DNA from 2 places in the Stenotrophomonas sp. AB1(2024) genome. Region 2 is predicted to be linked to the other one. Evidence: predicted binding sites of a transcription regulator. Region 2 holds the regulator's gene; the other holds the start of a gene.
The links. The regulator FliA, encoded in region 2, starts transcription of late flagellar genes. The targets are predictions, from matches to a motif close to TAAAGTTTNNCNNNCNNNGGCCGATAA.

Region 1: a site for FliA is predicted at 8,259-8,285, ahead of WIX41_RS14260 (HDOD domain-containing protein). Genes of this name have one in related genera too.

The regions. Positions count from the first base shown of each region.
Region 1 is NZ_JBBHKO020000001.1:3,182,188-3,197,168, forward strand. Features, by position in the region: gene WIX41_RS14230 (acyl-CoA dehydrogenase family protein) at 3-1,634, shown strand; gene WIX41_RS14235 (hypothetical protein) at 1,724-2,128, opposite strand; gene WIX41_RS14240 (hypothetical protein) at 2,245-2,586, opposite strand; gene WIX41_RS14245 (thiolase family protein) at 2,711-3,886, opposite strand; gene WIX41_RS14250 (S8 family serine peptidase) at 4,066-6,909, shown strand; gene WIX41_RS14255 (Glu/Leu/Phe/Val dehydrogenase dimerization domain-containing protein) at 6,993-8,090, opposite strand; gene WIX41_RS14260 (HDOD domain-containing protein) at 8,384-9,481, shown strand; gene WIX41_RS14265 (phospholipase D family protein) at 9,570-11,150, opposite strand; gene WIX41_RS14270 (rRNA pseudouridine synthase) at 11,206-11,916, opposite strand; gene WIX41_RS14275 (AzlC family ABC transporter permease) at 12,024-12,743, shown strand; gene WIX41_RS14280 (AzlD domain-containing protein) at 12,740-13,051, shown strand; gene WIX41_RS14285 (M48 family metallopeptidase) at 13,056-13,553, opposite strand; gene WIX41_RS14290 (DUF2058 domain-containing protein) at 13,626-14,186, shown strand; gene WIX41_RS14295 (DksA/TraR family C4-type zinc finger protein) at 14,296-14,562, shown strand; gene WIX41_RS14300 (mechanosensitive ion channel family protein) at 14,606-14,981, opposite strand, start outside.
Region 2 is NZ_JBBHKO020000001.1:127,301-142,281, forward strand. Features, by position in the region: gene WIX41_RS00555 (putative bifunctional diguanylate cyclase/phosphodiesterase) at 1-958, shown strand, start outside; gene WIX41_RS00560 (DMT family transporter) at 1,061-1,888, opposite strand; gene flhB (flagellar biosynthesis protein FlhB) at 2,457-3,587, shown strand; gene flhA (flagellar biosynthesis protein FlhA) at 3,584-5,686, shown strand; gene WIX41_RS00575 (AAA family ATPase) at 5,838-7,529, shown strand; gene WIX41_RS00580 (MinD/ParA family ATP-binding protein) at 7,516-8,403, shown strand; gene WIX41_RS00585 (RNA polymerase sigma factor FliA) at 8,400-9,146, shown strand; gene cheY (chemotaxis response regulator CheY) at 9,163-9,555, shown strand; gene WIX41_RS00595 (protein phosphatase CheZ) at 9,555-10,169, shown strand; gene WIX41_RS00600 (chemotaxis protein CheA) at 10,174-12,015, shown strand; gene WIX41_RS00605 (flagellar motor protein) at 12,108-12,848, shown strand; gene motD (flagellar motor protein MotD) at 12,850-13,842, shown strand; gene WIX41_RS00615 (ParA family protein) at 13,847-14,629, shown strand; partial or broken gene WIX41_RS00620 (chemotaxis protein CheW) at 14,731-14,981, shown strand, end outside.

The DNA.
Region 1 (14,981 bases), 3.1 Mb from region 2:
TGATGTCCTCTGTACTACCTGCATTCGAGACCCATGAGGTGGCCAACCAGCCGCCCCCGTTTGCTGGCCGCAACCTGTGGGCCGACGATGTGGCATTGACCGGGGCGGTGCAGCGCGAAGGGGGCGCTGCGTTCATTGATGCCCTGCAGGCCTATGGCGGCGTAGCCGGCGACACCCTTTACCGGCTGGGCTTCGATGCCAACCGCGACCGCCCGAGGTTGCGTACGCACGATGCCCAGGGCCATCGCATCGACACGGTGGAGTTCCACCCGGCCTATCACCAGCTGATGGAGCTGGCCAAGCGCCACGGGGTGGCGGGATTGTCGTGGCAGGACGGCCGCCCCGGCGCACATGTGGCCCGCGCGGCGCTCAGCTTCCTGCACCACCAGGCCGACGCCGGCACCAGTTGCCCGCTGACCATGACGCATGCGGCAGTGGCGGTGCTGCAGCAGGATCCGCTGCTGGCCGAATGGGCCGACAAAGCGGCTGCGGCGGTCTACGATCCCCGCGACGTGCCGATCGCCGACAAGGCCGGCATCACGTTGGGCATGGGCATGACCGAGAAGCAGGGCGGCTCGGATGTGCGCAGCAACACGACCCGCGCCGAACTGCGCGACGATGGCAGCTATGCGCTGGTGGGGCACAAGTGGTTCTTCTCCGCGCCGATGTCCGATGCGTTCCTGGTGCTCGCACAGGCGCCGGGTGGGCTGACCTGCTTCCTGATGCCGCGGCGCCTGGCCGACGGCAACCGCAACGCATTCCGGTTGATGCGGCTGAAGGACAAGCTGGGCGACTGGTCCAACGCGTCCAGCGAAATCGAACTGTGCGGCGCCTGGGCCCGACGGGTCGGCGCCGAAGGGCGGGGCGTGGCAACGATCATCGGCATGGTGATGATGACGCGGCTGGATTGCATGCTGGGCGCAGCGGCGGAAATGCGCATGGCCTTGGCGCAGGCGCTGCATCACACCCGCCATCGCAGCAGCTTCGGGCGACGCCTGTGCGAGCACCCGTTGATGGCCAACGTGCTGGCCGACCTGGCGATCGAATCCGAAGCGGCCACGACCTTCGCCATGCGCGTGGCCCGCGCCGTGGACCGGGCGCCGCAGGATGCGCAGGAAGCCGCCTTCGCACGCATTGCAACGGCAGTGGGCAAGTACTGGGTGTGCAAGCGCGCGGCGGTGTTCGTCAACGAGGCGCAGGAGTGCCTGGGCGGCGCCGGCTATGTCGAAGAATCGATGCTGCCGCGCCTGTACCGGCAGGCGCCGTTGAACTCGATCTGGGAAGGCAGCGGCAACATACAGTGCCTGGACGTGCTGCGCGCGCTGGGACGCGAGCCGCACGTGCTGCCGGTGCTTGATGCGGAACTGGACGCGGTGGCCGGGCGCGATGCCGACTACGACCGCGCGTTGCAGTCGTTGCGTGGGCTGTTGGCAGCCACGCCATCCGAAGCGCAGGCGCGGGTGGTGACCGAGCGTCTGGCGCTGCTGCTGCAGGCCGCGGTGCTGCTGCGGGCGCAGAGCCCGGTTGCCGGTGCATTCGTGCGCTCGCGGCTGGGCGGTGTGCATGGTGCGGCGTTTGGGACGCTGCCGGATGAGGTGGATTTTGGCGCGGTGATGGCGCGGGCGTTGCCTTGATCGCAAGCGGTACGTGGTTGCCAGGCAGGGCCTGGCACTACGCGTGATGTTGCGCCGGGCGCTGCCTGGCGCAACATCGCATGGGTCGCTCAGCGCTTGGCGGCGTCGGCGTTCTGTTTGGCATCGTCGGCCACGTCGCGGGCCTTGTCGGCGACTTTTTCTGCGGCGTTGGCGGTAGCGTCGCTGGCGTGCGCGGCAGCATCGCGGGCGGCGGTGCTGGCCTCGCCGGCGGCTTCGGACGTGGCGGCAGCCGCGCGGTCCAGCGCCTGCTGGGTGTCGGCAGCGGCCTGGCCGGACGCGGCGGCGGCCTCATCGGCGGCGTCGCGGGTAGAGGCGGCGGCCTTGTCCACGGCTTCACGTGCGGCGGCATTGGCGCTCTCAGCGGCCTGCGCCGCGTCCTGGCGTGCCTGTTCGGCTTCCGGGCCCTTGCACGCAGCCAGTGCCAGTACCAGGGAGGCGGCCATCAGTGGGGGGGTGATCGATCGGATTTTCATGGCGCTCTCCAAAGGGACTCGGGAAAGCCAGATCCTATTCACCCGTCCGTGAAGGCCAAAGAAAAAGCCGCTGGCGAACCAGCGGCTTCTTCAGACTTGCATGAAGAAAGAAGTTATTACTTCTTGGCTTCTTCAGCAGCGTCCTTGGCCTGCTCGGCGGTGGCTTCACCGGCCTTGGCAGCGTCGGTGGCAGCGCCGGCAGCAGCGTCGGTGGCAGCGCCAGCAGCCTGGGCAGCGGCATCAGCCGAAGCGTCAGCAGCGGTGGTGGCGGTGTCGGCAGCAGCCTGGGCAGCGTCGGCGGTCTGGGCGCCAGCAGCAGCGGCCTGGTCGGCAGCGACCTGGGCGTCGGCAGCAGCTTCGTTGGCCGAAGCGGCGGCGTCAGCAGCCTGTTCCTGCTTCGAGCAGGCGGTCAGAGCCAGGCCCAGGGCCATTGCGATCAGCAGCTTGTTGATGCTCATTTGTGTGAATCCTCGTCGTTAGATTAGGCAACGCGCTATTGCGCGCCCGGCAACATGATGACAAGCCACGTTGGGCTGTCAAGCGGTCCCGCATTCAGTTTTGCGAAACGGGTGTTAAAATCAATCAAATCAATTCGATGGCGATAGCCGTTGCTTCGCCGCCACCAATGCACAGTGTAGCAATTCCGCGCTTTGCATCACGCTTGCGCAAGGCGTTGACCAGCGTCACCACCAGGCGTGCGCCGGAGGCACCGATCGGGTGGCCCAAGGCGCAGGCGCCGCCATTGACGTTGACCTTTGCAGGGTCGAGGCCCAGTTCGCGGATCGGCGCCATGGCGACCACGGCGAACGCCTCGTTGATCTCGAACAGGTCCACCTGGTCCAGGCTCCAGCCGGCCTTCTCCAGCACCTTGTGGATGGCGCCGATCGGTGCGGTGGTGAACCATTCCGGTTCCTGCGAGTGGGTGGCATGGGCCACGATCCGGGCCAGCGGCTGCAGGCCACGGGCAGTAGCGTCGGTTTCGGACAGCAGCACCACTGCGGCGGCACCGTCGGAAATGCTCGAAGAGCTGGCGGCAGTCACCGTGCCGTCCTTCCTGAAGGCCGGGCGCAGGGTCGGAATCCTGGCGATGTCCGAACGGCCGGGCTGTTCGTCCTGGCGGTATTCGACGTCGCCCTTGCGACCGGCGACCTTCACCGCGACGATTTCGTCGTCGAACGCGCCTGCGGCCTGCGCGGCCTGTGCGCGGCGAACCGATTCGATCGCGTAGGCGTCCTGTTCCTCGCGGCTGACCTGGTACTTGTCCACCGCGCACTCGGCGAATTCGCCCATGGCCTTGCCGTCGTAAGCATTGACCAGGCCATCATGGGCCATGTGGTCGACCGCCTGGAAATTGCCGAAGCGGTTGCCGGTGCGCGAGTTGGGCAGCAGGTGCGGTGCGTTGGACATCGATTCCATGCCGCCGGCGACCACGATGCTGGCCGAGCCGGCCTTGATCAGGTCATGGCCCAGCATGATGGCCTTCATGCCCGAACCGCAGACCTTGTTCAGGGTGGTGGCGCCGGTGGAGTAGGGAATCCCCGCGGCAACTGCCGCCTGGCGGGCCGGTGCCTGGCCCAGGTTGGCCGGCAGCACGCAGCCCATGATCACTTCGGAGACGTCCGCCGCCGGCACGCCGGACTGTTCCAGGGCGGCGGCAATCGCGGTGGCGCCCAGGGTCGGGGTGGGCACGCCGTTGAACTGGCCGAGGAAGGAACCGATGGCGGTGCGCTTGGCAGCGGCGATGACAATGTTGGACATGGCAATCTCGTTTGTTGCGTGAGCGATTTTACGAAATGGGAACGCAGGGCATGGTATGGCGGCGCGTTTCCCGGCAGACTGCGTGGGGGGCCCAGTATAGAGGGTCGGGGTTTACCACCGGTGTCGGCCGGCCAGGCAGGACGCCGCGCGTGGTTTCAATTACGTAATGGGGAGCAGGGATGAAGCAGGCAGTATTCAGCAGGAACGTGCTGGCCGGTGCGCTGGCCGTGGCATTGAGCGCATGTGGCGGCGGCGGTGGCGGCAACACCCGGGGGGACCTGCCGGTGGCGCCGATCGTGCCGCCTGTGGCACCGCCGGTGGTGGGGCCTCCGGTCACGCCGCCGACGGAGAAGCCGACCCAGCCGGCAATCGATGCGCATCTTTCCCTGATCAATGGCAAGGACCGGCAAGGTCTTACCGGCGCGGGGGTCAAGATCGGCGTGGTCGATTCCGGGGTGAACCGCGCCCATCCCAGCCTGACCGGCAGGGTCATCTCCAGTCACAACTACATTGATCCGGGCGCCAACAACCTGGCCGTGGACGACGTGGTCGGGCATGGAACCACCGTGGCGTCGCTTGCCGCCGGCCGCGCGGTCGGCAACTGGCCGGGGGGCGTCGCCACCGATGCGCAGATCGTGTCGGCGCGCATCATCGCCGACAAAGCACCGGTCGATGACGGTACCGGCAACGGCAACCAGGTCGATGGCGCGCTGGGGCTTGAAGTGGTGCACCAGGCGCTGGTCAGCGACGGTGTGAAGATCATGAACAACTCGTGGGGCGGGTTGTACTGGACCAACCCGAGCGCCACCGCCCCGATCGCGGGCGAGTACCGGAACTTCATCATTTCCAGCAACGGCCTGGTGGTGTTTGCCACCGGCAATGAAAGCAAGCCCAATCCCTCCAGCATGGCGGCATTGCCAAGCCAGCCGGGGCCGAACGATACCCGGCCGGCGGCTGATCTGGAGCGTGGGTGGCTGGCCGTGACCGCGATCAATTCCAATCAGCCCGGCACCCTGGCGTCCTACGCCAATGCCTGTGGCGTGGCCGCCAACTACTGCCTGGCCGCACCGGGTGAGGCGGTGTTCGTCGATCCGCAGAGCACCACCAGCAGCGCGCCCAGCTACCTCTGGGGCGGCGGCACCTCGTATGCGGCCCCATTGGTGTCCGGTGCGGCCGCGCTGGTCTGGCAGAAGTACCCGTACTTCACCAATGACCAGGTGCGGCAGACGCTGCTCGGGACCGCCACCGATCTGGGGGCAGCCGGCGTGGACAGCGTGTTCGGCTACGGTCTGCTCAACGTGGGCAAGGCCATCAACGGCCCGGGCCGATTCGACTGGGGCAATGCCGTGGTCACCGTACCGGGCGCGTCCTCCGGCAGCGTGTGGAGCAACGACATCAGCGGTGATGGCGGGCTGGTGAAGTTGGGCGCGGGAACGCTGGTCCTTACCGGCAAGAACACCTACACGGGCCAGACGGAAATCCTCCAGGGCGCACTGTCGCTGCGTGGCGGAGCCTCGCTGACCTCCGACGTGCAGATCGACGGCGGCGGCCTGCAGTTCCGCCCCGGCGCCCCGCGGATCACCGGCAACGTGGTGAACAACGGTTCGCTGTACATGTTCGAGGGGGGCATCAACGCCGTCATCGAGGGCGACTACACCAATGAGATCAGTGGCTTCTTCAGCACCGCCCTGGGCGCGGAGGCGCTGCAGGTGACCGGAAAGGCGACGTTGAACGGTGGTCACGTGGTCATCGACCGGGCGGTTCCTGGCTACGTTCCCCAGAACGGGACCCGCCAGGCGCTGATCGTTGCCGGCCAGGGCCTGAGTGGCCAGTTCGAAGATTACTCCCATCTCGGCAACGTGGTGCTGTTGGACGCTACGCTCTCCTACGATGCCAGCACGGCGTGGTTGAACATCGATCGGGTCGACGTCAGCGCTGCTGCAACGTCGGCAGGGCTCAATGCCGTCTCGACCGCATCGGCCGTCCGCGTCGAGCAGGCGTTTGGTCTGCTTGATGCCGGGACGGGCAATAGTGCGTCGGGCTTCGCAGACGCGGCCGGCGAGCTGCAGCGGGTGCAGGGCGCGGCCGGTCTGCAGGCCAGCCTGGAGAGCCTGTCGGGCAAGGCGCACAGCCTGGCCAACGGCATGACCTTCGACAACCTGGACATGAATCGCCGCGCGCTGTCGACGCGCTTCGACGTGGTGTCGGCTGCGCCGCATCGAAGCGGCGCCTGGCAGAGTGCGTTGGGTGAGGCCGGGCAGGGCAGCTTTGCCGGCAGCGGCTTCCAGACCCAGGGTTGGATGATGGGCCAGGACATGGCGTTGGGCAGCAACGGCGTGATGGGCTTTGCCTTCGGCGAAACCCGCAGCAACAGCAGCCGCGACTGGGGCAGCGACAGCGGTCGTGACCGCCAGTCGCAGGCCCAGCTGTACGCCGGCTGGAACAGCGGTGCGGCCTACACGTTGGCGCAGCTGGGTGCAGGCCAGTTCACCCGCGAGATCGACCGCCAGCTGTTGCTGGGCGCGGGGCAGTACGGGGTCAACGCCCGTTACGGCGGCGACTTCAGCACCGCCAGCGTGGAATCGGGCTACCGCTTCGGCGGCGCTGCGGCATCGTTGACGCCTTACCTCGGCGCGGACTATGCGCGTCTGGACAGCGACAGCTTCAGCGAAAACGGCGGCTTCGGATTCGGCCTGCGTGCCGACAGCCGCTCGTCGAGCCGCAGCCAGGCGCTGGCGGGCCTTCGTGCGGAAACGCGTCTGCGTGGCTGGTCGCTGCGCGGCTATGCCGAATGGCAGCAGACGCTGTCCAGCGATGGCCTGGCATTCGACGCCAGCTTCGTTGGCGTCGACGCATGGGCACCCGTTGCCGGGCTGCAGCCGGCACGTTCTGGCGGCCTGTTCGGCCTTTCGGTGCAGTCCTGGCTGACGCGCAACTCGCAGCTGTCGTTCGGCTATGACCAGCGCTTCGGCCCGCGTGGCGACCTGAGGCAGGTGGCCCTGCGTTACTCCGCAGCGTTCTGATCCACCCGCGGCGGACACCGCCGCAGACAATGAAGAAGGGCGCGAGATCATCGCGCCCTTCTTCATTCCACCCGCTGGCCGGCTCAGCCGCCGCGCAGCGTACCCAGGCGCGGCGTGGCCCGGCCCAACGGCATCTTCAGCTTGCCGATCGACTGGATGCGTGTTTCGGCGATACGGTCGGCCGCGCGCTGCGGCGCAATGCCTTCCTGCTGGGACAGTGCGAAGATGCGGCCCAGGTTGTGGTAGATGCTGCGGATCAGGCGCATGGCCCGCTCGCGGTTGTAGCCGTCGATTTCCAGCGACACGTTCATCACCCCACCCGCGTTGACCGCATAGTCCGGGGCATACAGGATGCCGCGCGCATGCAGCTCATCGCCGATCTCCGGGCTGGACAGCTGATTGTTGGCGGTACCGCAGACGATCCTGCACTTCAACCGCGGCAAGGTCTGCGGATTGATCGCGCCTTCCATCGCACACGGCGCGAACACATCGGCGTTGACGTCATGGATGTCATCGGGCTTGACCGCCTCTGCGCCGTACTCGGTCACCGCACGCTCGACCAGGGCGCTGTCCAGGTCGGTGACGAACAGCTTGGCGCCGCGATCGCGCAGCAGCTTCACCAGTTCCATGCCGATGTGGCCCAGGCCCTGCACGGCGATGCTGACCTTGCCCACTTCCTCGTGGCCGAGCTTGTGCTGCATGGCTGCCATCAACGCCTGCAACGCACCGTAGGCAGTGAACGGCGCCGGGTCGCCCGAGCCGCCATGCACCTGGTGCACGCCGGTGACGTACTCGCTTTCCAGGTAGATGTTTTCCATGTCATTGACGTCGGTACCGACGTCCTCGGCAGTGATGTAGCGCCCGCCCAGCGAGTCCACGTAGCGGCCGAAGGCACGGAACAGCACCTCGGTCTTGTCCTTGCGCGGGTCGCCGATGATCACCGCCTTGCCGCCGCCCACGTTCAATCCGGCCAACGCGTTCTTGTAGGTCATGGTGCGGCTGAGCCGCAGCGCGTCGGCCAGCGCGTCATCGGTGCTGGCGTAGGGGCGCATGCGCACGCCACCCAGGGCCGGGCCAAGGGTGGTGTTGTGGATGGCGATGATGGCCCTCAGACCGGCATCGCGGCTGTGGCAGAACACCACCTGTTCATGACCGGACGTTTCGAGGGTTTCAAATAACATGGTGACTCCGATGGTTCGAACGGCAGCCAACGCCGGTGAACGTACCAGCAAAAGATGGGATGCAAAACAAAAAAAGCGACGTCGTCGGTTCGGCAGGACGGGTCGCGCGGCGCCATTCTAGTGCATTCCGCCGGACGGTGTTGTCAGGGTCCGGTGACCAGCCAGCGCTAAAGTTGCCCCGTTCCGGGCCGATGCCGTGGCAACGGTGCGCGGTACCGGCAAGCCAGGACGGAACACGTGGGTGCAGTGGCGACAATTCGGGTGTGGTGCCGCGCTGGCAAGGGCCCGGGCCGATGATGGTCATCCTGGCGGGGGCGGCCGGCGCGCTGGTTGCTGGATGTCTGGGTTGGGGGCTGTATCGCCGCCCGGCGCGTGCAGCCGCCGCACCGGAGGGCAGTGGCAGCCGGCGCCGCGCGCAGCCGCAGGAGGCTGCCCTCGCAGAGCCCTCCAAAGGCAACGCGGGTGAGGTACTTCAAGCCGGCCTGCATGCATTGGCGCTGCTGCAAGGCACCGGCAGTGCGCGCACAACGGGCGCGCAGGACGACGCGTTGCTGGGGGCGGTCGCGGCGGGGCTGGAGGCGCAGGACTGGTCGACCCGGCACCTGCCGCGCCGGCCGCAACTGCTGCCCCAGCTGATCCAGACCGTGAACGACAGCGACGCCTCGGCCCGCAGCATGGCCTCGATCATCGGCCAGGACGCGGTGCTGACCGGCAACCTGCTGCGCATTGCCAACAGCCCGGCGTACCGGCTGCAGGCCAAACCAGTGGACAGCCTGCAGCGAGCGGTCACGCTGGTGGGCACTGACGGCATCCGCCAGATCATCAGCGCGGTGCTGGTACAGCCGGTGATGCAACTGCACAGCGAGGCCTTCCCGCAGTTCGGCAGCGTGGTCTGGGAGCACGCGCTGTTGGCCTCGCGGGCAGCGGCCGACCATGCCCGCCTGGTCACGCATGAGGATGGCTTTGCCGCGCAATGGATGGGGCTGACCCAGGGCCTGGGCGCGGCGCTGGTGATGCGGCACCTGCTGGACGCCGCCCACCAGCAGGCGGTGGTCCCGTCGCCCACGGTGGCCAGTGCGCTGCTGGATGCATGGACGTTGCCGGTGGCCAGCCGCATTGCCGCCGCCTGGGAACTGCCGCCGTCGGTGCACGAAGCGCTGCTGCGCGAGGCTGACGCCACCGGCGGTGGCCTGGCCGCCAGCCTGTGCTTCGCGCGCGCGGCGGCCTCGGCCAGCCTGCTGTGCCGGCATGGCCGGATCAGCCAGGCCCAGGCGCTGGCGCTGCTGGAACAGCTGCAGGGCACGCAGGCGCATGCATTGCAGTGGATCTGGCGCCGGTTGCACGGGCGCGCCGTGGAAACGCTGGAAGCGGACGAATGGGCAGGCGGGTGATGCAGGATCGTCCTGTCTGATCGCTACGAACCGTTACGTGTGCAGGACGATTGCGCTGCTGGTAGCGCCACGCCCTGCGTGGCTGCTCCTAAAGCTGGGATTCCAACGGCAACCAGCTGATCACGCGCGCGCTGGCCCGCTGCCAGAAGGACGTGTCCGGCTCACGGTCCAGCAGCACAGGGGGCTGTTCTGCCCGATCCAGCCAGCGCACCTGGTCGTTCTTGTCGAGCGTTACCCAGTAGCTCTGCTTCGGATCGGCCAGCCGCAGGTACTCCCCGCGCAGCTGCGCAGCCAGCTCACGATCGTCGAACAACACGCCCATCTCGGTGTTGAGGTAGGCCGAGCGCGGGTCCAGGTTGAACGAGCCCACGAAACCACGCTGGTCGTCGATCATGAACGCCTTGGTGTGCAGGCTGGCGCCGCTGCTGCCGAACAGCCCGCCGCTGCCGCCGCCCGGGCCGCGCGAGCGCAGTTCGTACAGGTGCACGCCATCGCGCAGCAGGGGGGCGCGGTAATGCATGTAGCCGCTGTGCACGGCCGCCACGTCGTTGGCTGCCAGTGAGTTGGTGACCACGCCGACGTAGGCGCCACGCTTCACCATCGCGGCCAACCCGCGCGTGCCTTCATCACCCGGCACGAAGTAGGGCGAGATCAACAAAGCTTTGTGGCGGGTGGCTTCCAGCTCGCGCACCAGCCGGGTGACCAGCCAGTTGGCCTGGTCGTCACGTCGATGCTTCACCGCCGGATCGGACACGATCTCCACGCTGGGCGACCAGTGCAGCTCGACCGCATCGGTATAGAACGAACGCGCTGCCGGCGAACGCTCGACGCGCTCAAGGTAAGGTTTGGCGGCCGCAAGCTTGGCTTCATGCGCCGATTCAAGCATCAGCAGGCGCAGCTGGGCCGGGGTGTGGAAGGCGAGGGCGGCCACGGGCACCGCCGCTTCACTGTTCCAGTACGCGTCGAAAATCGCGTTGGCCTGCTGCACCGCCTTGCCGGCCACGATCAGGTCCAGGTCGCGGAAGTTCACGTCACTGCGCGCGCTGAAGTACTCCTCGCCGATGTTGCGCCCGCCGACGATGGCTACCCGGCCATCGGCGATCCACTGCTTGTTGTGCATGCGGTGGTTGACGCTGAAGAAGCGCTGCACCATCTCCACCAGCCGCCACAGGCCGTCGCGGTTGCGGAACGGGTTGTAGAGGCGGATCTCGATGTTGGGATGCTCATCGAGCGCCAACATCAACGCGTCCTTGTCCTGCGCGTTCATGTCGTCCAGCAGCAGGCGCACGCGCACCCCGCGTTCGGCCGCCTGGTACAGCTCCTGCGCCATCAGGTGGCCGATCAGGTCGTCCTTCCAGATGTAGTACTGCAGGTCCAGGCTGCGTGCGGCATGGCGGGTGATGACCGCGCGCGCGGCGTAGGCATCCAGCCCCTCGGACAGGAAGGCCACGCCGGATTGATCCGGGTGCGCGGCCTGCAGCCGCACCAGCTCGCGGTCGATCGCACTCTGCGCAGGCTGCAGTGGCAACACGGTGCTGTGCGGCCCCATCGCCTTGGGCGTGAGGTGATCGCCCAGCAGCAGCCCGCTGAGTACCAGCAGGGTCACGATCGCCAGCAGGATGGCCACACCACGCAGCAGGCGGCGCCAGAACGATTTCTTCCCGGTCATGCCCCGATCCTAAGCGGCCCGCGCGTGCACCGCGAGTGCAGGGGGCGTGCGCGGATCAGAAGCGTTCGTCCGGCGCCAGGTAACGCCACTGGCCCGGGGCCAGCTTGCCCATCGCCACCCGACCGATGCGCAGGCGGCGCACGCTGACCACCTCCAGCCCGACCTGCCGGCACATGTCACGCAGCTGGCCGGGCGCCACCGGCTTGATCGCAAAGCGCAGCCGGGTTTCGTTCTGCCAGCTCACCTTGCACGGTGGCAATGGCCAGTTGCGGAAGCTCAGGCCGTGGGCAAGCCGCTTCATGCCATACGGCACCAGCTCGCCACTGACCTCGACCAGGTATTCCTGCTCCAGCGTCGCGCCGCGGTCCTTCAGGTGCGACACCACGCGCCCGTCCTGGCTGACCACCACCAGGCCGCTGTCTTCGTCGGCCAGGGGCATCACCAGCTGCAGGGCATGGAAGTGCCGTTGCAGCAGCGCCACGCCGGTGGCGTCGAGCTCGCTGCGGCTGTCGGGGGTGACCAGCGCGCACAGTTCATCGGCCGGCATGCCGGCCGGCTTGTGCAGCAGCATGCTTACGGTTTCGGCGCGGGTCGCCTCGGCGTTCTCGCGCAGCACCACCACTTCGTCGGTGACCAGGGTCTGCGGTTGTTCGATCACGGTGCCGTTGACGGTGACCCAGCCGCCCTCGATATAGCGCTGGGCGTCGCCACGGGAGCAGCCGACCAGGCTGGTCAGGCGTTTGTCGAGTCGGATCGGATCGGTCATGAGGCAGGCAGCACAAAGCGGGACGCGGGCGGGGAGTGTACTGGCTCGGGACCAGGCCTGCGCGTGACAGGGCTGCGGTCCGGTACAGGTGCTGGCATCATCCGATGATGAACTGGCATGCCTCCCCCGCCGTGAAAGTCGGCCTTTCCATCGCCGTGGCCACTGGCCTGTATGGCATCTCCTTTGGTGCGCTGGCGGTGGCTGCCGGGCTGAGTCCGTGGCAGGCCCAGGCGCTGAGCCTGTTGATGTTTACCGGCGGTTCGCAGTTCGCGTTCATCGGCGTCATCGCCGGTGGCGGCGCCGGATCAGCTGCGTTTACCGCCGCCACCCTGCTGGGCGTGCGCAATGCGGTCTATGGCATGCAGATGAACCGGATGCTGGGCCTGCGCGGTTGGCGGCGCTGGCTGGGCGCTCAGATCACCATCGACGAATCGGCGGCCACCGCGTCCAGCCAGGCCGTGCCGTTGGAGCAGCGGCGTGGGTTCTGGGCCGCCGGAGTCGGCGTGTTCCTGCTCTGGAACCTGTTCACCGCCGTGGGTGCGATGGCCGGCGATGCGCTGGGCGATCCGCGCCAGTGGGGCCTGGATGGTGCTGCGGTGGCGGCGTTCCTGGCGCTGCTGTGGCCGCGGCTGCGCCGGCGCGATGCGGTGGCCATTGCCATCGTGGCGGCCCTGGTCACGGTGCTGGCCCTGCCGTGGGTGCCGCCGGGTATTCCGATCCTGCTGGCCGCGGCGGTTGCCGCGCTATGGGGGGCGTTCGTGCCTGGGCCCCGCGATGAAGGGTTGGAGCCGGATGTCGAACCGCGCCAGCACGGGGAGCGTGCATGAGCCTGTGGGGTTGGCTGCTGCTGGGCTGCGCGGCAGCGTATGCGATCAAGCTGGCCGGCTGGCGGGTGCCCGCACGCTGGCTGGAATCGCCGCGCATGACCCGGGTCGCCGGCACGCTCACGATTGGCCTGTTGGCTTCGCTGACCGCCATGAATGCGGTGGCGTCCGGTGCGTCGGTGGCGCTGGATGCGCGCCTGGGGGCGCTGGCGGTGGCGACGGTGGCATTGCTGCTGCGGCTGCCGTTCCTGCTGGTGGTGGTACTGGGTGCGGCGGCGGCGGCCCTGCTGCGTTGGGCCGGCATCGGCTGAGCCGTCAGCCGCTGCTTCGCTCAAGGTGGGTCAAGTACAGGCGCAGGTCGAACTCCAGCTGGTGGTAGTCCGCTTCCATGTGCGTGCACAGCTGGTAGAACGCCTTGTTGTGGTCCGATTCCTTCAGGTGCGCCAGTTCGTGCACCACGATCATCTTCAGGAACGGGGCCGGTGCCTCGCGGAACACGCTGGCGATGCGGATCTCGCGGCTGGCCTTGAGCCGGCTGCCCTGTACCCGCGATACGGTGGTATGCGTGCCCAGTGCGTGCTTGAGCACCTGCAGGCGGCTGTCGTAGACCACCTTCGACAACGGCACCGACTGGCGCAGGTAGCGCTCCTTCAGCGACTGGGTGTAGTCGTACAGCTGGCGGTCGTTGCGTACCGTGTGCAGTTCGGCATAACGGTGCTCCAGCCAGGGCCCCAGCCGGTCGGCCGCGATCAGCTCGCGCACCTGCTGCTGCAGGGCGTCGGGGTAGCCGGCGAGGTATTTCAGGGCGGTCATGCAGCGGTTGGGGAGCGGCGGTGAGGGCAGTATGATGGCCCCCGGAATCCCGCAACAACAGATGCAAAGGCAATGGCGAAGGCAAACCCCCTGCAGGAACAGCTGCTCAAGGCCGGGCTGGTCAAGAAGTCCCAGGTGTCGCAGGCTGCGCGCGAACAGGTGAAGGCCCGCCACGGCAAGGCCCCGGTGGCGCCCACCGACAGCCAGCGCGACGCCGGGCGCCTGCGCGCGGAAAAAGCCGAGCGCGACCGCGCGCTGGAGGCCGAGCGCAAGGAAAAGAACCGCCTGCAGGAGCTGCAGGCGCAGGTCCGCCAGATCATCGAGAGCAACCGGGTCAAGCGCGAAGGCGAAAGCGAGTACCGCTTCAACGACGGCACCGTGATCCGCACGATGCTGGTCAACGAGGTCCTGCGCCGCCAATTGGCCGTGGGCAGCCTGGTGATCGTGCGCTTGGGCGAGGGGTTCGAGCTGGTGCCGCGCGCTGCCGCCGACAAGATCCGCGAACGGGATCCGGCCGCGATCGTGTTGGACAACGGCAAGGACCGGGCCGCAACCATCGAGCCCAGCACGGGCAATGCCGATGACGATGCGTATTACGCGCAGTTCCAGGTACCCGACGACCTGATCTGGTAACACCGGGCTGAACGGTTCACCCGGCGGGGTGGATGTTCAGCCGACCGTAAACCGGCACTGCCCGGGCGACTCTATGCTGGCTGTCTGGCAATGGTATGGGAGACACGGCATGGCCACAGGTTGGGCAGGCGACGGCGCCGTCCAGGACCAGATCGACGCAACCGTGGATGACGCCATCCAGCGCGCCCGCGCGCAGCTGCGCCATGGGCCCGGGCTGACCCACTGCGAGGAATGCGAAGCGCCCATTCCCGAAGCGCGCCGCCGCGCCGTGCCCGGCGTTCGCCTGTGCGTGCGCTGCCAGGAAGCCGAAGACGCCGTTCACCACGACGCCGGTACTTACAACCGGCGGGGCAGCAAGGATAGTCAACTACGCTGACTGTCCTTGCGCAACGACCAACGGTCGTTGCCTACCGGCCGGATCAACCGTCGCCCTGTATCCCGCCCGGGGCCCGCGACGGGTCGCGCCAGCGGCGCACCGTGCGCTGGAAGAACATGTTGTTCGGAATCTGCAGCACCGTGCCTTCGTGCCCGCCGCTGTTTTCCTGCAGCGTGGTGTAGATCAGGTTGACGTCGATGACACGCCCCTTGAGCCCGGGCTTCTCGCCGTTCTCCAGCACTTCGATGTAGTCGTGCAACCGGAATGGCCGCGTGGTGAAGATCAGCAGGGTGCAGAAGATGTTGGACAGCACGCTCCATGCTGCGAAGAACGCCACCGCGCCCACCGCCGCAAAGCCGGTAAAGGCGGTCCACAGCACGCTGGCCTGCACCCCGATGATCTGCAGCACCACCAGCAGC
Region 2 (14,981 bases):
CATCTGTCCCGACCACGCCACCACCGAACGCCAGTTGATGGGCTATGCCGATGCGGCGATGTACCAGGCCAAAGAGGCTGGACGCAACGCCTTCGTGGTGTTCGCCGAGTGGATGAGCGACACCGCCGAACAGCAGTTCCGGCTGTTGGCAGACCTGCGCCGCGCGATCCAGTCAAACCAGTTGTTCCTGCATTACCAGCCGAAGGTGCGGGTCAGCACCCGCCTGGTCTGCGGCGCCGAAGCATTGATCCGCTGGAACCACCCCGAACATGGCTTGATTCCGCCGGATCGCTTCATCCGCCTGGCTGAACGCAGCGGCGTGATCCACCAGATCGGGCGGTGGGCACTCAACGAAGCCTGCCACCAGCTGCGACGCTGGCATGAAGCCGGCCATGACGGCTGGTCGGTATCGGTGAACCTGTCTCCCATCCAGTTCAGCTCACCCAACCTGCTCAATGAGGTAGACGATGCGCTGAAGCTGCACCGGGTCGAACCGCGCCGGCTGGTGCTGGAGATCACCGAAAGCGCGGTGATGCGTGACACCGAAACCAGCCTGCGCCTGCTGCAGGCGCTGGCCAGGCTGGGCGTGGGCATTTCCATCGACGACTTTGGTACCGGCTATTCCAGCCTGCTGTACCTCAAGCGCCTGCCGGCCACCGAGATCAAGATCGACCATGCGTTCGTGCGCGACCTGGAAAACAGCTCCGAGGACGTGGTGATCGTCTCGGCGATCGTGGCGCTGGGGCACGCGCTGGATATGGACATCGTCGCCGAAGGCGTGGAAAGCGCCGGCCAGCGCGCCTACCTGGAGCGGCTGGGGTGCGACTTCCTGCAGGGCTACCTGCTCGGTCGCCCCGTCGATGCAGAGCGCTTCATGAAACTGCACGACCTGCCCCGCCCCCGCATGGTGGTGTCACGGGAGTACAAAACCTCTCAGGGCGGCCATTTTCTGGATTGACGGCAGGCGCAGCCACGCAGGGCGTGGCTCTACCGGCGGTGTCCTCGTGCTGGACGCGTGGCGACATGATCGCCGCGCCGAACCATGCGCGACCATCCAGGATCACGCACACAACCGCAGCAGCACCGCGCCTGCCACGATCAGCCCGGCGGCCATCCACCTGCGCCGGGTGACCCGCTCCCGCAACACCAGGGCCGAAATAAGCACGCCGAACAGGATCGAGGTTTCGCGCAGTGCCGAAATCATCGCCACCGGCGCCTGCGTCATCGCCCACAACACCACCCCATACGATGTCAGCGTGCCGACGCCGCCCACCACGCCGTAACCCCAGTTGGCGCGCGCGTAGGCGCTCAACTGCGGCACCCGCGTGCACAGGGCCCAGATCGGCAACGGCAGCCCGGACAACAGGAACAACCACAGCGTATAGCCCACCGCCGATCCCGACTGCCGCGCACCCCATGCATCCACCAGCGTGTAGGTGGCAATCACCCCGGCATTGATCAGCGGCAGCCACATCTGCCGGCGCACGATCCCGTGCGCCATGCACAGAATGCCTACGCAGATCAGCCCGATGCCCGCCCACGCGCCTTCCGGCAAGCGCTCGCCCAGCAATACTCCGCCCAGCACCGCCACGATGATCGGCGCGCAGCCACGCATCAGCGGATAGGCCGCGCTCATGTCGGTCAACCGGTAAGTGCGCGCGACCAGCAGGTAGTAGCCGGCCTGCAGCACGGTCGACATCGCCAGCCATCGCCAGCTGCGCGGATCCGGTGCGGCAACGAATGGCAGGCAGAGCGCAGCGATCAGCGCCGCCGAACCGGTCACCAGGATCGTGGTGAACAACGTATCGCTGCCGCGTTTGACGATGGCATTCCAGCTGGCGTGCAACAGCCCGGCCACCAGCACGGTGCAGAACAGGAAAGGCGACATCGGAACACGCAGCAGCCATGGGACCCCAATGATGCCGTAGAGCCACGCCCTGCGTGGCTGCTCTTCGTTCCGCGGTCATGAACGTCTGATGGGTGGCTTCGGTTCGTCTAAACGCCGGAAGGATGCCCGCGACCGGTTGCCCATCGGTTTCGGATGTTTGCGCCGCGCTGCGCGCGGTGTCCGGCCAACGTTATGCCCGCCGTCCTGGCGGGCACCCTTCGGGCCATCGCTGCGCGATGTTGAGAACGGCTCCTGCCGTTCTCTTATGCCCGCCGTCCCTGGCGGGCACCCTTCGGGCCATCGCTGCGCGATGTTGAGAACGGCTCCTGCCGTTCTCTTCGGGGCTACGAATTGTTATGGGCCCATTGGGATCTGGATCAATCAACCATGGGCGCCGGACACATTCGGTAGCGCCGGCCGTTGGCCGGCCCACGCATCGAATGACCCCACGCGCGGCGCGGGCTACGAATTGGCACGGCCCATCGGGATCTGGATCATTCGACCCGGCTGCCGGTATCGGAACGGTTCTTGCATCGCCCGGGGTAATCCCTGCGGTGCCCTGCTCCCGATGTCCGAAAACGAACAAGCCGGCGAAAAGACCGAACAGCCGACCGAAAAGCGCCTGCGCGACGCCCGCGAGCAGGGCAACATCCCGCGCTCTCGCGAGCTGGCCACCGCCGCCGTGTTCGGTGCTGCAGTGCTGGCACTGATGGCGTTTTCCGGTGGCATGGCCAACAGCGCCAAGGACTGGATGAAGCTGGCCCTCACCCCGGAACCGGGCCTGCGCTTCGAACCGTTGGGGTTGTTCAACCACTTCGGCCACCTGTTCCTGCAGCTGATGCTGGCGCTCTGGCCGCTGCTGCTGGTCTGCCTGCTGGCCAGTTTCCTGGCGCCGGTGGTCATGGGCGGGCTGCGCTGGTCGAACAAATCGCTGATGCCGCAGTTCAGCCGGCTCAGCCCTCTGGCCGGCATGAAGCGCCTGTACGGCGCCGAGGCCATCGCCGAGTTCACCAAGTCCCTGCTGCGCATCGTCTTCGTCGGCACCGCCGCCGGGCTGGTGGTGTGGCACGGCATCCGCCCGCTGCGCGACCTGATCCACCAGCCATTGGAAGCGGCCATGGTCAATGGCCTCGGCTTCACCCTGAAGCTCATGCTGGCCACCGGCGGCGCCATGATGCTGCTGGCCGCCATCGATGCCCCGTACCAGCGCTGGAACTGGATGCGCAAACTGAAGATGACCCGTGAGGAACTGCGCCGGGAAATGAAGGAAAGCGAGGGCAGCCCCGAAGTGAAGGGCCGCATCCGCCAGCTGCAGCAGCAGATGTCCAACCGCCGGATGATGGAAGCGGTACCCACCGCCGACGTGGTGGTGGTCAACCCCACCCATTACGCGGTGGCCCTCAAGTACGACGGCGGCAGGATGGGCGCCCCCACCGTGGTGGCCCTGGGCGTGGACGAAACCGCCCTGCGCATCCGCCAGGTAGCCGACGGCAACAAGGTCGCCATCGTCTCGGCCCCGCCTTTGGCACGCGCCTTGTATCGGGAAGGTCAACTTGGAAAGGAAATTCCCGTGAGACTGTATTCGGCCGTTGCCCAGGTGCTGTCCTACGTCTACCAGCTGCGTACCTGGCGGGGTGGGCCGATGCCGGCCACGCCCAGCATCGACGTGGATGAGTTCGGCAAGGGAGGCCGCCCATGAGCGCCCAGCCCGCCGGCATGAACACCCGCCGTGCCCTGGACATGATCCGCCAGGGCCTGGGCGCCCCGCTGATCGTGCTGGCCCTGCTGGCCATGGTGGTGGTGCCGCTGGCCGCCCCGGTGCTGGACGCGCTGTTCACCTTCAACATCGCCATCTCGCTGATGGTGCTGCTGGCGGTCGTCTACGTGAAGCGCCCGCTGGACTTCACCATCTTCCCGATCGTGCTGCTGATCACCACCATGCTGCGGCTGGCGCTGAACGTGGCCTCCACCCGCGTGATCCTGCTCAATGGCCAGAACGGCCACGAAGCAGCCGGCAAGGTGATCGCTGCCTTCGGCGAATTCGTCATCGGCGGCAATTACGCGGTGGGCATCGTGGTCTTCGCGATCCTGACCATCATCAACTTCGTGGTGATCACCAAGGGTGCCGGCCGCGTGTCCGAAGTGACCGCGCGCTTCATCCTGGACGCCATGCCCGGCAAGCAGATGGCGATCGATGCCGACCTCAACGCCGGTTTGCTGACGCGCGAGGAAGCCAAGCTGCGCCGCGAAGAAGTCCGCGAGGAAGCCGACTTCTACGGTGCGATGGACGGTGCCAGCAAATTCATCCGCGGCGATGCCATCGCCGGCATCCTCATCCTGTTCATCAACATGATCGGCGGCCTGGCGGTGGGCGTGCTCCAGCACGGCATGCCGTTCGGCGAAGCGGCAGCGACCTATACGCTGCTGTCGATCGGTGACGGCCTGGTGGCGCAGCTGCCGGCGCTGCTGGTCTCGTCGGCGGTGGCCATGCTGGTCACCCGCGCCTCGCGCTCGCAGGACATGGCCCAGGCCATGATGGGCCAGGTGTTCGGCCAGCACCGCGCACTGACCATCGCCGCGGCGATCCTGGGCCTGGTCGGCCTGGTGCCGGGCATGCCCAACGTCGCCTTCTTGACGCTGGCTGCCATCCTCGGCTTCATCGCCTGGAAAATCTGGAAGAAGAGCGTGGCCGCCGAACGCGCTGCTGCCGCGCCGGCCGCCGGCCCGACCAATGCGCTCGGCCTGTCCGGTGCCACGCCCTCGCCCACCGCCGAACTGACCTGGGACGAACTGCGCCCGGTCGATCCGCTGGGTCTGGAAGTGGGCTACCGCTTGATTCCACTGGTGGACAAGAACCAGGGCGGCGAACTGATGGCGCGGATCAAGGGCGTGCGCCGCAAGCTCACCCACGACATCGGCTTCCTGATTCCCTCGGTACACATCCGCGACAACCTGGAACTGGGTGCCAGCGCCTACCGCCTGCTGATCCACGGCGTGCCGGTGGCCACCGCCGAGATCCACCCCGACCGCGAACTGGCGCTGGACCCGGGCAGCGCGCTCGGTGCGCTGGAAGGCATCGCCGGCAAGGACCCCGCGTTCGGCCTGGATGCCACCTGGATCCAGCCACACCAGCGCGCCCACGCCGAATCGATGGGCTACACCGTGGTCGACCCGGCCACCGTGGTCGCCACCCACCTGTCGCACCTGATCCGCGAACACGCGCCGGAGCTGCTTGGGCACGAAGAAGTGCAGCAGCTGCTGGCCAACCTGGCCAAGAGCGCGCCCAAGCTGGTCGAAGACCTCACCCCCAAGGCGCTGCCGCTGTCGGTGGTGGTTCGCGTGCTGCAGAACCTGCTGATCGAACGCATCCCGGTACGCCAGCTGCGCAAGATCGCCGAATCGCTGGTCGAGAACGCGCCGATGAGCCAGGACCCGGGCGTGCTCACCGCCGCCGTGCGCAACGCGCTGGGACGTTTCATCGTGCAGGAGATCGCCGGCATGTCGGCGGAGCTGCCGGTATTCACCCTCAACCCGCAACTGGAACGCGTCTTGCAGGAGTCCACACAGGGCAACGGCGCCGCGCTGGAACCCGGACTCGCCGAGCGACTGCACCAGAGCCTGGCCGAATGTGTCGGCAAGCAGGAAGCGAAGAACGAGCCCGCGGTGGTGTTGGTGCCCGGCCCGGTACGTGCCGCGCTGGCACGGCTGGTACGCCACAGCGTTCCGTCGCTGTCCGTGCTGGCCTACAGCGAGGTACCCGAGGACAAACGCTTGAAGCTGGTCGGCACGATCAGCTGAGCCGGAACTCCGACAGCAACGCGTCAGAAAACAGACACCCCCATTTCGCCATCACCGCAGCAGGACAAGAAGGGAACCCCGGACCGTGCAGACCACCGACAACCAGCGCTTCCCTTCCACCGCCCAGCCGCCCCAGTCCCGGTACCACAGCATGAAAATCAAACGCTTCGTCGCTCCCGATATGCGCTCGGCCATGAACCTGGTGCGCAAGGAACACGGTCCGGATGCCGTGATCCTGTCCAATCGCCGGATCGAGGAAGGCGTGGAAATCGTGGCCGCCGCCAACTATGACGAAGGCGCGGTGCAGCGTGCGCTGGAAGCGGCGCGCAAGGACGTGGCCCCGCCGCCGCCGGCCCCGCGCCCGCGCAACGCCGCCGATGCGGTGATCGCCGCGGTCACCCGCCGCAAGGCGCCGGCCACCGCGCCGGAACCGGTGGCCGCTACCACCTCGGCGGTGGCCGCACTTGCCCGCGCCGCGGTCGGCGCGACGGGTCGCACCCTGGACAGCGCCAACGAAATCGTGCCGCCGCCGGGCAGCGCCGGCTTTGCCGCCACCCTGGCGCGTGCCAACGTGCCGCCGGCACATGCCCTGCCGGAACATGTCTTCGCGCCGTTCAACGTCGAGCAGGCGGCCGCCGCCGAACGTGCCGCCGCTGCACCGGCCAACCGCGCCCGCTTCATCATCGACCCGCCGCTGGACGAGGCACCGCTGTTGGAGATGCATGCCCCGGCCTGCCGCACCAGCGTGCCGCCGCAGCTGCCGCAGATGCCAGCCCAGCAGATGCAGCGCGCACCGACGGAAGCACCGGTGGCGCCGCTGTGGGACACCGTGCCGGTCGTGCCGTCGCTGCAGGCCGCCAACGAACCGTCGCCTCCGGCTGAGCTGATTGCCGCCGTGGCACCGGTCGCCGTCGCACCGGTGACCCTGGTCCGCGACGATGAAGAGCTGCGCCAGCTGCGCCATGAAGTGGCCGGCATGCGCACCGTCATCGAGCGCGAAATGAACCGCTTCACCGACGAGCGCCTGCGCGGCTCGGCGGTGCGCGCCGCCGCGCTGGACCTGATGGACGAATACGGCTTCGACGCCGGCATCTGCCGCGATGTCGCCCTGCAGATCCCGCTGGACACCGAAGCCCACCGTGGCCGCGGGCTGATGCTGGGCCTGCTGTCCAGGAAGCTGCCGATCGCCCCGATCGACCCGCTCGAAGCAGGCGGTGTGATCGCCCTGGTCGGCCCCACCGGTGCCGGCAAGACCACCACCATCGCCAAGCTGGCCTCCCGCTTCGCCGAGGCCCACGCCGCCCGCGACGTAGCCCTGGTCACCACCGACACCGGCCGCATCGGCGCCCGCGAACAGCTGTACGGCTTCGGCCGCCAACTTGGCATTGCCGTGCACGAAGCCAGCAGCGGCAGCGACCTGACCCAGCTGCTGGAGCGCCTGAAGGACTACAAGCTGGTGCTGATCGACACCGCCGGGCTGGGCCCGCGCGATCGCGCCCTGGCCGCCCAGCTGCAGTGGCTGCGCGCCGCGCCGCAGATCCGCACCCTGCTGGTGCTGCCGGCCAACACCAGCTTCGGCGACATGGACGAAGTGGTCCGCCGCTTCAGCGCCGCCAACCCGCAGGGCGTGGTGCTGAGCAAACTGGACGAGACCGGCCGCTTCGGCACCGCCCTGTCGGTGGCCGTCGGCCACCACCTGCCGATCACCTGGGTCACCGATGGCCAGGATGTTCCCGAAGACCTGCACCGGGCCAGTGCAGCCAATCTTGTACTTCGCCTTGAAGATTTGCGCCGCGCGGCCGATATGCCCTGCAACCCGGAGTTGAACCATGCCGTCGCGTGAGTACGAAAACCTGACCAGGACCTTCCCGTTGTCGGCCACCCGCCCCCAGCCACTGGGCCCGGTCCGCACCATCGCCGTCACCGGCGGCAAGGGCGGTGTGGGCAAGACCAACGTGTCGGCCAACCTGGCCGTGGCGCTGGCCGACATGGGCAAGCGCACGCTGCTGCTGGACGCCGACCTGGGCCTGGCCAACATCGATGTGATCCTGGGCCTGCAGCCCAAGCTGACCCTGGCCGACCTGGTCGCCGGGCGCTGCGCGCTGGATGAAGTGATCCTGGAAGGCCCCGGCGGCGTGCTGGTGGTACCGGCCGCGTCCGGCCGCCGCCACATGGCCGAACTGCAGCCGGCCGAACACGTAGGCCTGGTCAACGTGTTCTCCGAACTGGAGCGCGAGCTGGACTTCATGGTGGTCGACACCGCCGCCGGCATCACCGACGGCGTGCTGACCTTCTGCCAGGCCGCCCAGGACACCGTGGTGGTGGTCTGCGACGAGCCGGCCTCGATCACCGACGCCTACGCCCTGATCAAGGTGCTCTCGCGCGAACGCGGCGTGGACCGCATCCAGGTGGTGGCCAACATGGTGCGCGACCCGAATGAAGGCCGCGTGCTGTACGAAAAGCTGAGCCGGGTCTGCGACAAGTTCCTGGCCGACGTGTCCCTGAACTACCTGGGCTGCGTACCGCAGGACGACTGGCTGCGCCTGTCGGTGCAGCGCCAGCAGCCGGTGGTGAAGGCCTACCCGTCCAGCCCGGCCGCGCAGGCGATCGCCGAGATCGCCCGCCGCACCGCGCGCTGGCAGGCCCCGACCGAGCCCCGCGGCGGCGTTGAATTCTTCCTGGAACGCATCCTCAAGCAACGCGGGGTGACCGCATGAAAGGCGCCGCACAATACAAAGAGGTGCAGCGCGCCGCTGCCAACGAGTGCATTGCCCAGCACTCGGACCTGGTCCGGCGCATCGCCCACCACCTGGCCGCGCGCCTGCCGGCCAGCGTTGAAGTGGACGACCTGATCCAGGCCGGCATGATGGGCCTGATCGAAGCCTCGCGCAGCTACGATGCCGACCAGGGCGCCTCGTTTGAAACCTATGCCTCCATCCGCATCCGCGGCTCGATGATCGACGAGATCCGCCGGGGCGACTGGGTGCCGCGCTCGGTGCACCGCCGTGCCCGCGACGCTGCCTCCACCATCCGGCGGCTGGAGCAGAGCACCGGCCGCGCGGCCAGCGCCAGCGAAGTGGCCGCCGCGATGGACATGCCGCTGCCCGACTACCTGCGCCTGATGGAAGACGCCGCACGCGGGCAGGTGCTGAGCCTGGAATCGCGGATCGAAGACCAGGGCGAACTGGATACCGTTGCCCAGGGTGGCCCGACCCCGCAGCAGGTGCTGGAGCGCGGTGAGTTCGGCCGCGAACTGGGCAACGCGATCGGCCTGCTGCCCGAGCGCGAACAGCTGGTGCTGTCGCTGTACTACGAGCAGGAACTGAACCTGAAAGAGATCGGCGCGGTGCTCGGCGTCAGCGAATCGCGCGTGTGCCAGATCCATGGCCAGGCAGTGCTGCGCCTGCGTGGCCGACTGAAGATCTTCGAGGCGGCCGACGCCGGCCTCGAGAACACTTGATAGCGAGGAAAGTGCTTTGAACAAGAACATGCGTATCCTGATCGTCGACGACTTCTCGACCATGCGTCGTATCGTCAAGAACCTGCTGGGCGATCTGGGCTTCACCAATACGGCCGAAGCCGAGGACGGGCATGCTGCGCTGGCCCTGCTGCAGAGCCAGCCGTTCGATTTCGTGGTGACCGACTGGAACATGCCGGTCATGACCGGCATCGACCTGCTCAAGGCGATCCGCGCCGATGCCAAGCTCAAGACCCTGCCGGTGCTGATGGTCACCGCCGAAGCCAAGCGCGAGCAGATCATCGAAGCTGCCCAATCCGGCGTGAACGGCTACATCATCAAGCCGTTCACCGCCCAGACCCTGGAAGAGAAGCTCGGCAAGATCTTCGAGCGCCTGGCGGCCAGCGCCTGATGGAAACCCTTGGCGACAAATCGGCGCTGGTGCAGCGCCTGCAGGATGCCCTGGCCGCGCTGGAAAGCGGCGATGAAGCCGGCTGGCGCCGGGAAATCGACGCGCTGGCCGCGCTGCGCACCCAGCCGATGATGGCCGGCCTGAACCGCCTGGCCCGCGAGCTGGGCCAGGCACTGGGCGAACTGCCCACCGTGCCCAGCGAGGCCGGCGAGCTGGACGATGCCTGCGCGCGCCTGGACCACGTGGTGGCGATGACCGAACAGGCCACCCATCGCACCCTGGACCTGGCCGAAGAATGCCGCGCGCTCACCGAGCAGCTGCGGGCCAACGGACTGAGCCCGGACCAGGACCAGCAACTGGACCGCATCCGCCACAACCTGACCGAGATCGCGCTCACCCAGAGCTACCAGGACCTCACCGGCCAGATCATCCGCCGCGTGGTGGGCATCGTGCGCCGCGTGCATGAAGGCTTCGGCGCACTCGGCCTGCCGCCGCCGGAAGAAAGCGCGCACAAGCGCGACAACGGCCTGGCCGGGCCCGCGGTGAGCGGCCTGGACCGCCATCAGGTGTCGCAGGTGGACGCCGACGATCTGCTTTCCGATTTGGGACTTTGAAACCATGAGTGCTGTTCCAGACGACATTGCCGCAGATTTCATCCTCGAGGCCCAGGAAATCCTGGATCGCCTCGGCGAACAGCTGGTGTCGCTGGAGCAGTCGCCCCAGGACAGCGACCAGCTCAACGCGGTGTTCCGTGGCTTCCACACGCTCAAGGGCGGTGCCGGCTTCCTGGGCATCCAAGCCATGGTCGAGCTGTGCCACGCCGCCGAAGAAACCCTCGGCATGGCCCGCTCGGGCCAGGCCGTGCTGCAGGCCCACCACTTCGACGCCGCCCAGCAATCGCTGGATTACCTGCAGTCGATGCTGGATTCGGTGGCTGCCGGCACCGAGCCGGGTTATGCCCCGCCGGAGCTGATCGCGCAGTTCGACGTCAACGGTCCGGCCACGCCCGCCCCGGCGGCCTCCGCTGCGGCGCCGGCCAGTGGCGAGCTGATCACCGACGATGAGTTCGAAGCGCTGCTCGATTCACTGCACGGCGGCGCCGCGCCGACTGCCGTGACGCCCACGAAAAAACACGACGATGGCCTGATCGGCGAAGACGAATTCGAAGCGCTGCTCGACCAGCTGCATGGCGGCGCCGCCCCCGGTGCGCAGGCCCCGAGCGCACCGGCACCCACCCCGGCCGCCGCACCACACCCGGCGGCCGCCCCCGCCCCGGCCAAGCCCGCCGCGAACAAGCCGGTGGCAGAAGCCGAACACACCGTGCGCGTGGATACCAAGCGCCTGGATGCCATCGTCAACCTGATCGGCGAACTGGTGCTGTCGCGCAACCGGCTCAAGACCCTGCGCGCACGCCTGCACGACGAAGAACTGGACCGCGCCGTCTCCACCCTCGACATCGCCACCGCCCGCCTGCAATCGGCGGTGATGCGCACCCGCATGCAGCCGGTTGGCAAAGTGTTCTCGCGTTTCCCCAAGGTCGCCCGCGACGTCGCCCGCAACCTGAAGAAGGAAGTGGAGCTGGAACTGATCGGCGCCGAAACCGAGCTGGACCGCAACCTGGTCGAAGCGCTGGCCGACCCGCTGGTGCACCTGGTGCGCAACGCGATCGACCACGGCATCGAGATGCCCGAGCTGCGCGAAGCGCAGGGCAAGTCCCGCAGCGGCAACGTACGCCTGTCCGCGCAGCAGGAAGGCGACTACGTCAGCATCGAAGTACAGGACGACGGTGCCGGCATCGACCCCGAACGCCTGCGCGCCAAGGCCCGCGAGAAGGGCCTGATCGACCCCGAAGCCGCCGCCCGCCTGACCAGCGAGGAATGCCTGCACCTGGTGTTCCTGCCGGGCTTCTCCACCAAGCAGGAAGTCACCGACATCTCCGGCCGTGGCGTCGGCATGGATGTGGTGCAGTCGCGCATCCGCGAGCTCAGCGGCCAGATCCAGATCCAGTCCGAACTGGGCCGTGGCAGCCGCTTCATGATCCGCGTGCCGCTCACCCTGGCGATCCTGCCGACCCTGCTGGTACAGGCCGGAGAGGACGTCTACGCGCTGCCGCTGGCGCGCGTGATGGAAGTGCTGCACGCACCGAACACCTCGCTGGGCTGGTTCGACGGCCGCGCCGTGCTCGACCGCAAGTCGCATACCCTGCCGCTGGTGGACCTGCGCCATTGGCTGGCGGTGGACCCGGCGCTCTCGCCGCTGCTTACCATCGTGGTGCTGCAGGCCGGCGAAGCCCGCTTCGGCCTGGTGGTGGACCAGGTGCGCGGCCGCGAGGAAGTGGTGATCAAGCCGCTGCCGAAGGCGCTGCGCGGCCTGCGCGGCTATGCCGGCGCCACCCTGATCGGCGACGGCCGCATGTCGCTGATCCTCGACGTGGACGGCCTGCGCACCCAGCACGATTGATTTCAGGAGAACGGTAGAGCCACGCCCTGCGTGGCTGAACCGCCGATAGCCCCCACATTCAAGTCCCCCACCCGCAAGCCGATACCGGACAAATGGACAGACTCAGCCTCATTGGACTTTTCCTCGCCCTGGCCTCGCTGGTCGGCGGCAGCATCCTCAAGGGTGCCGGGCTGGCCTCGCTCTGGTCGCCGGCCGCCTTCCTGATCGTCATCGTCGGCACCATCGCCGCGATCCTGCTGCACACCTCGCCTGCAGTCTTCAAGCATGCCTTCAAGATCGTCAGCTGGGTCGTGCGCCCACCCAGCAGCGACCGCGCCGAGCTGATCCGCCAGATCGTGGAATGGAGCAACATCGCCCGCCGCCAGGGCCTGCTCGGCCTGGAAGCCCAGGTCGACGCCCAGGACGACCCGTTCCTGCGCAAGGGCCTGCAGCTGCTGGTGGACGGCGTGGAGCCCGAAACCATCAGGCACATGATGGAAATCGAACTGGGCAGCCAGGAAAGCAAGGACCTGGCTGCCTCCAAGGTATTTGAAGGCATGGGCATCTACGCGCCCACGCTGGGCATCATCGGCGCGGTGCTGGGCCTGATCGCGGTGATGAAGAACCTGGCCGACCCGAGCAAGCTCGGCCACGGCATTGCCGCCGCGTTCACCGCCACCATCTACGGCATCGCCTCGGCCAACCTGCTGTTCCTGCCGGTGTCGGCCAAGCTCAAGAGCGTGATCCACCACAACAGCCGCGACCGCGAAATGATCATCGAAGGCCTGATCTCGATCGCCCAGGGCGAGAACCCGCGCAACATCGAAACCAACCTGTCCGGGTTCCTGCACTGACATGGCCCGCCGCAAAGCCCACGAAGAGCATGCCAACCATGAGGCCTGGGCGATTCCCTACGCCGACCTCATGACGCTGCTGCTGGCCTTCTTCGTGGTGATGTACGCCATTTCCTCGCTCAATGAAGGCAAGTACCGGGTCATGGCCGATGCGCTGACCACCGCCTTCGGTGGCGCCCCGCGCACCATCAACCCGGTGCAGGTCGGCAACCAGCAGGTGCAGGGCGGCGGCTGGGACAGCCCGTCGGTGATCAAGGCCGGTAACCGGGTTGGCCCGTCCGCGCCCTCGCCCAGCAACGACCCCACCCTGCTCCCGGCGATGGCCTCGCAGATGCGCTTGCCGGTGTCGGTGCACAACCAGGAGCAGTTGCAGCGTGCCGAGCGCCAGCTCACCGCCATTGCCGACCGCCTCACCGCCACGCTGGCGCCGCTGATCGACCGCGGCATGATCACCGTGCGCCGCACCGAGCTGTGGATCGAAGTGGAGATCAACAGCGACATCCTGTTCACCACCGGCTCGGCCACGCTCGACCTGCAGGCCAAGAGCACCCTCGCCTCGCTGGCCCAGGTGCTGCACGACGCACCCAATGGCGTGCGCGTGGAAGGCCATACCGACGATGTGCCGATCGCCACCGCGTTGTTCCCGTCCAACTGGGAATTGTCGGCCGCGCGTGCAGCCAGCGTGGTGCACCTGTTCGCCGACCAGGGCGTGCAACCGGCGCGGCTGGCGATGGTCGGCTACGGCCAGTTCCGCCCGCGCGAAGACAACACCAGCGCGCAGGGCCGCAACCGCAACCGCCGCGTGATGGTGATCATCCTGGCCGACACCGCGCAGGGCATGGACCCGCTGGGCCCGCAGCTCACCGCCGAAACCGGCGCCGCGCCGGCGTCGGCCGCCCCCTCCCCCGTTTCCCCCCTCGCCCCGGTGCAGTTGCCACCGGTGCCGGCCGGCAGCCGCGTTGGCGCCGCCGTTCCCCCTGCAATGAAGGAGTAAGCCGATGCGTATCTGGGCAATCGCCAACCAGAAGGGCGGCGTGGGCAAGACCACCACCTCCCTCGCGCTGGGCCGCGGCCTGGCTGCCCTGGGCCACCGCGTGCTGCTGATCGATCTGGATCCGCATTCTTCGCTGACCCGCGCCTTCGGCGTGCCGCTGGATCCGCCGCCCGCAGGCGTGCTGGAACTGTTCGCCACCCCACCGGCCGAACTGGGCAGCCTCGCCCGCCACAGCGAGGTGCCCGGCCTGGACTACATCTGCGCGCAGGCCGCGCTGGCCACGCTGGAGCGACGCAGCGCCAACCAGCCCGGCCTCGGCCTGGCCCTGCAGCACGCCATGGCCCGCCACCAGGACCAGCACGATTACATCCTGCTCGACTGCGCTCCGACCCTGGGCCTGCTGATGATCAATGCGCTGGCCGCGGCCGATCGCCTGATCATTCCCACCCAGGCCGAACCGCTGGCCCTGCACGGTCTGGATGGCATGGTGCGCACCGGCGAGATGGTCGAACGGTCGCGCCGCCGTCCGTTGCCGATGTCGATCCTGCCGACCCTGTTCGACCGCCGCACTCGTGCCGGCAACGAAACCGTCAAGCAGATGCAGGACCGCCACGGCCACCGCGTGTGGGAAGACGCGATCCCGGTCGACACCCGCATCTGCAACGCGGCCAGCCTGACCGTGCCGGCGACCTCGGACGATTATCCCGGCCGTGGTCTGGCCGCATACCGCCGTGCGCTCGACTGGATCCTGGCCGATGACGCGCTGCAGATGGACCGCGCGGCATGAACAGCATTGGCGTACTCGACGACTATCTTGAGGAACTGCTCGGCGATGCGGTGCCCGTAGCCACCGTCGTCATCGCAGACACAGAAGAAGCCACGGGCGTGGCCGAAGCGATCCGCGCGGAGTTCGCCGCTGGCGACACTGTCGCTGTCGCGGATGTGCCTGCCACAGCACCGGCCTTCGATACACCAACGTCGCCCGGTTCGCCTGCCGCCCTGGCGCTGCTGGAGGAGCTGCTCAATGATCCTGCGCTCGGCCCCGTGGCAGCACCGGTCGCAACTGCGCCGACACCACCGACACCACTGACGGCACCGCCTTCTCCGCGCTCGGCGCCGCCAGCCCCCGCACCCGCACC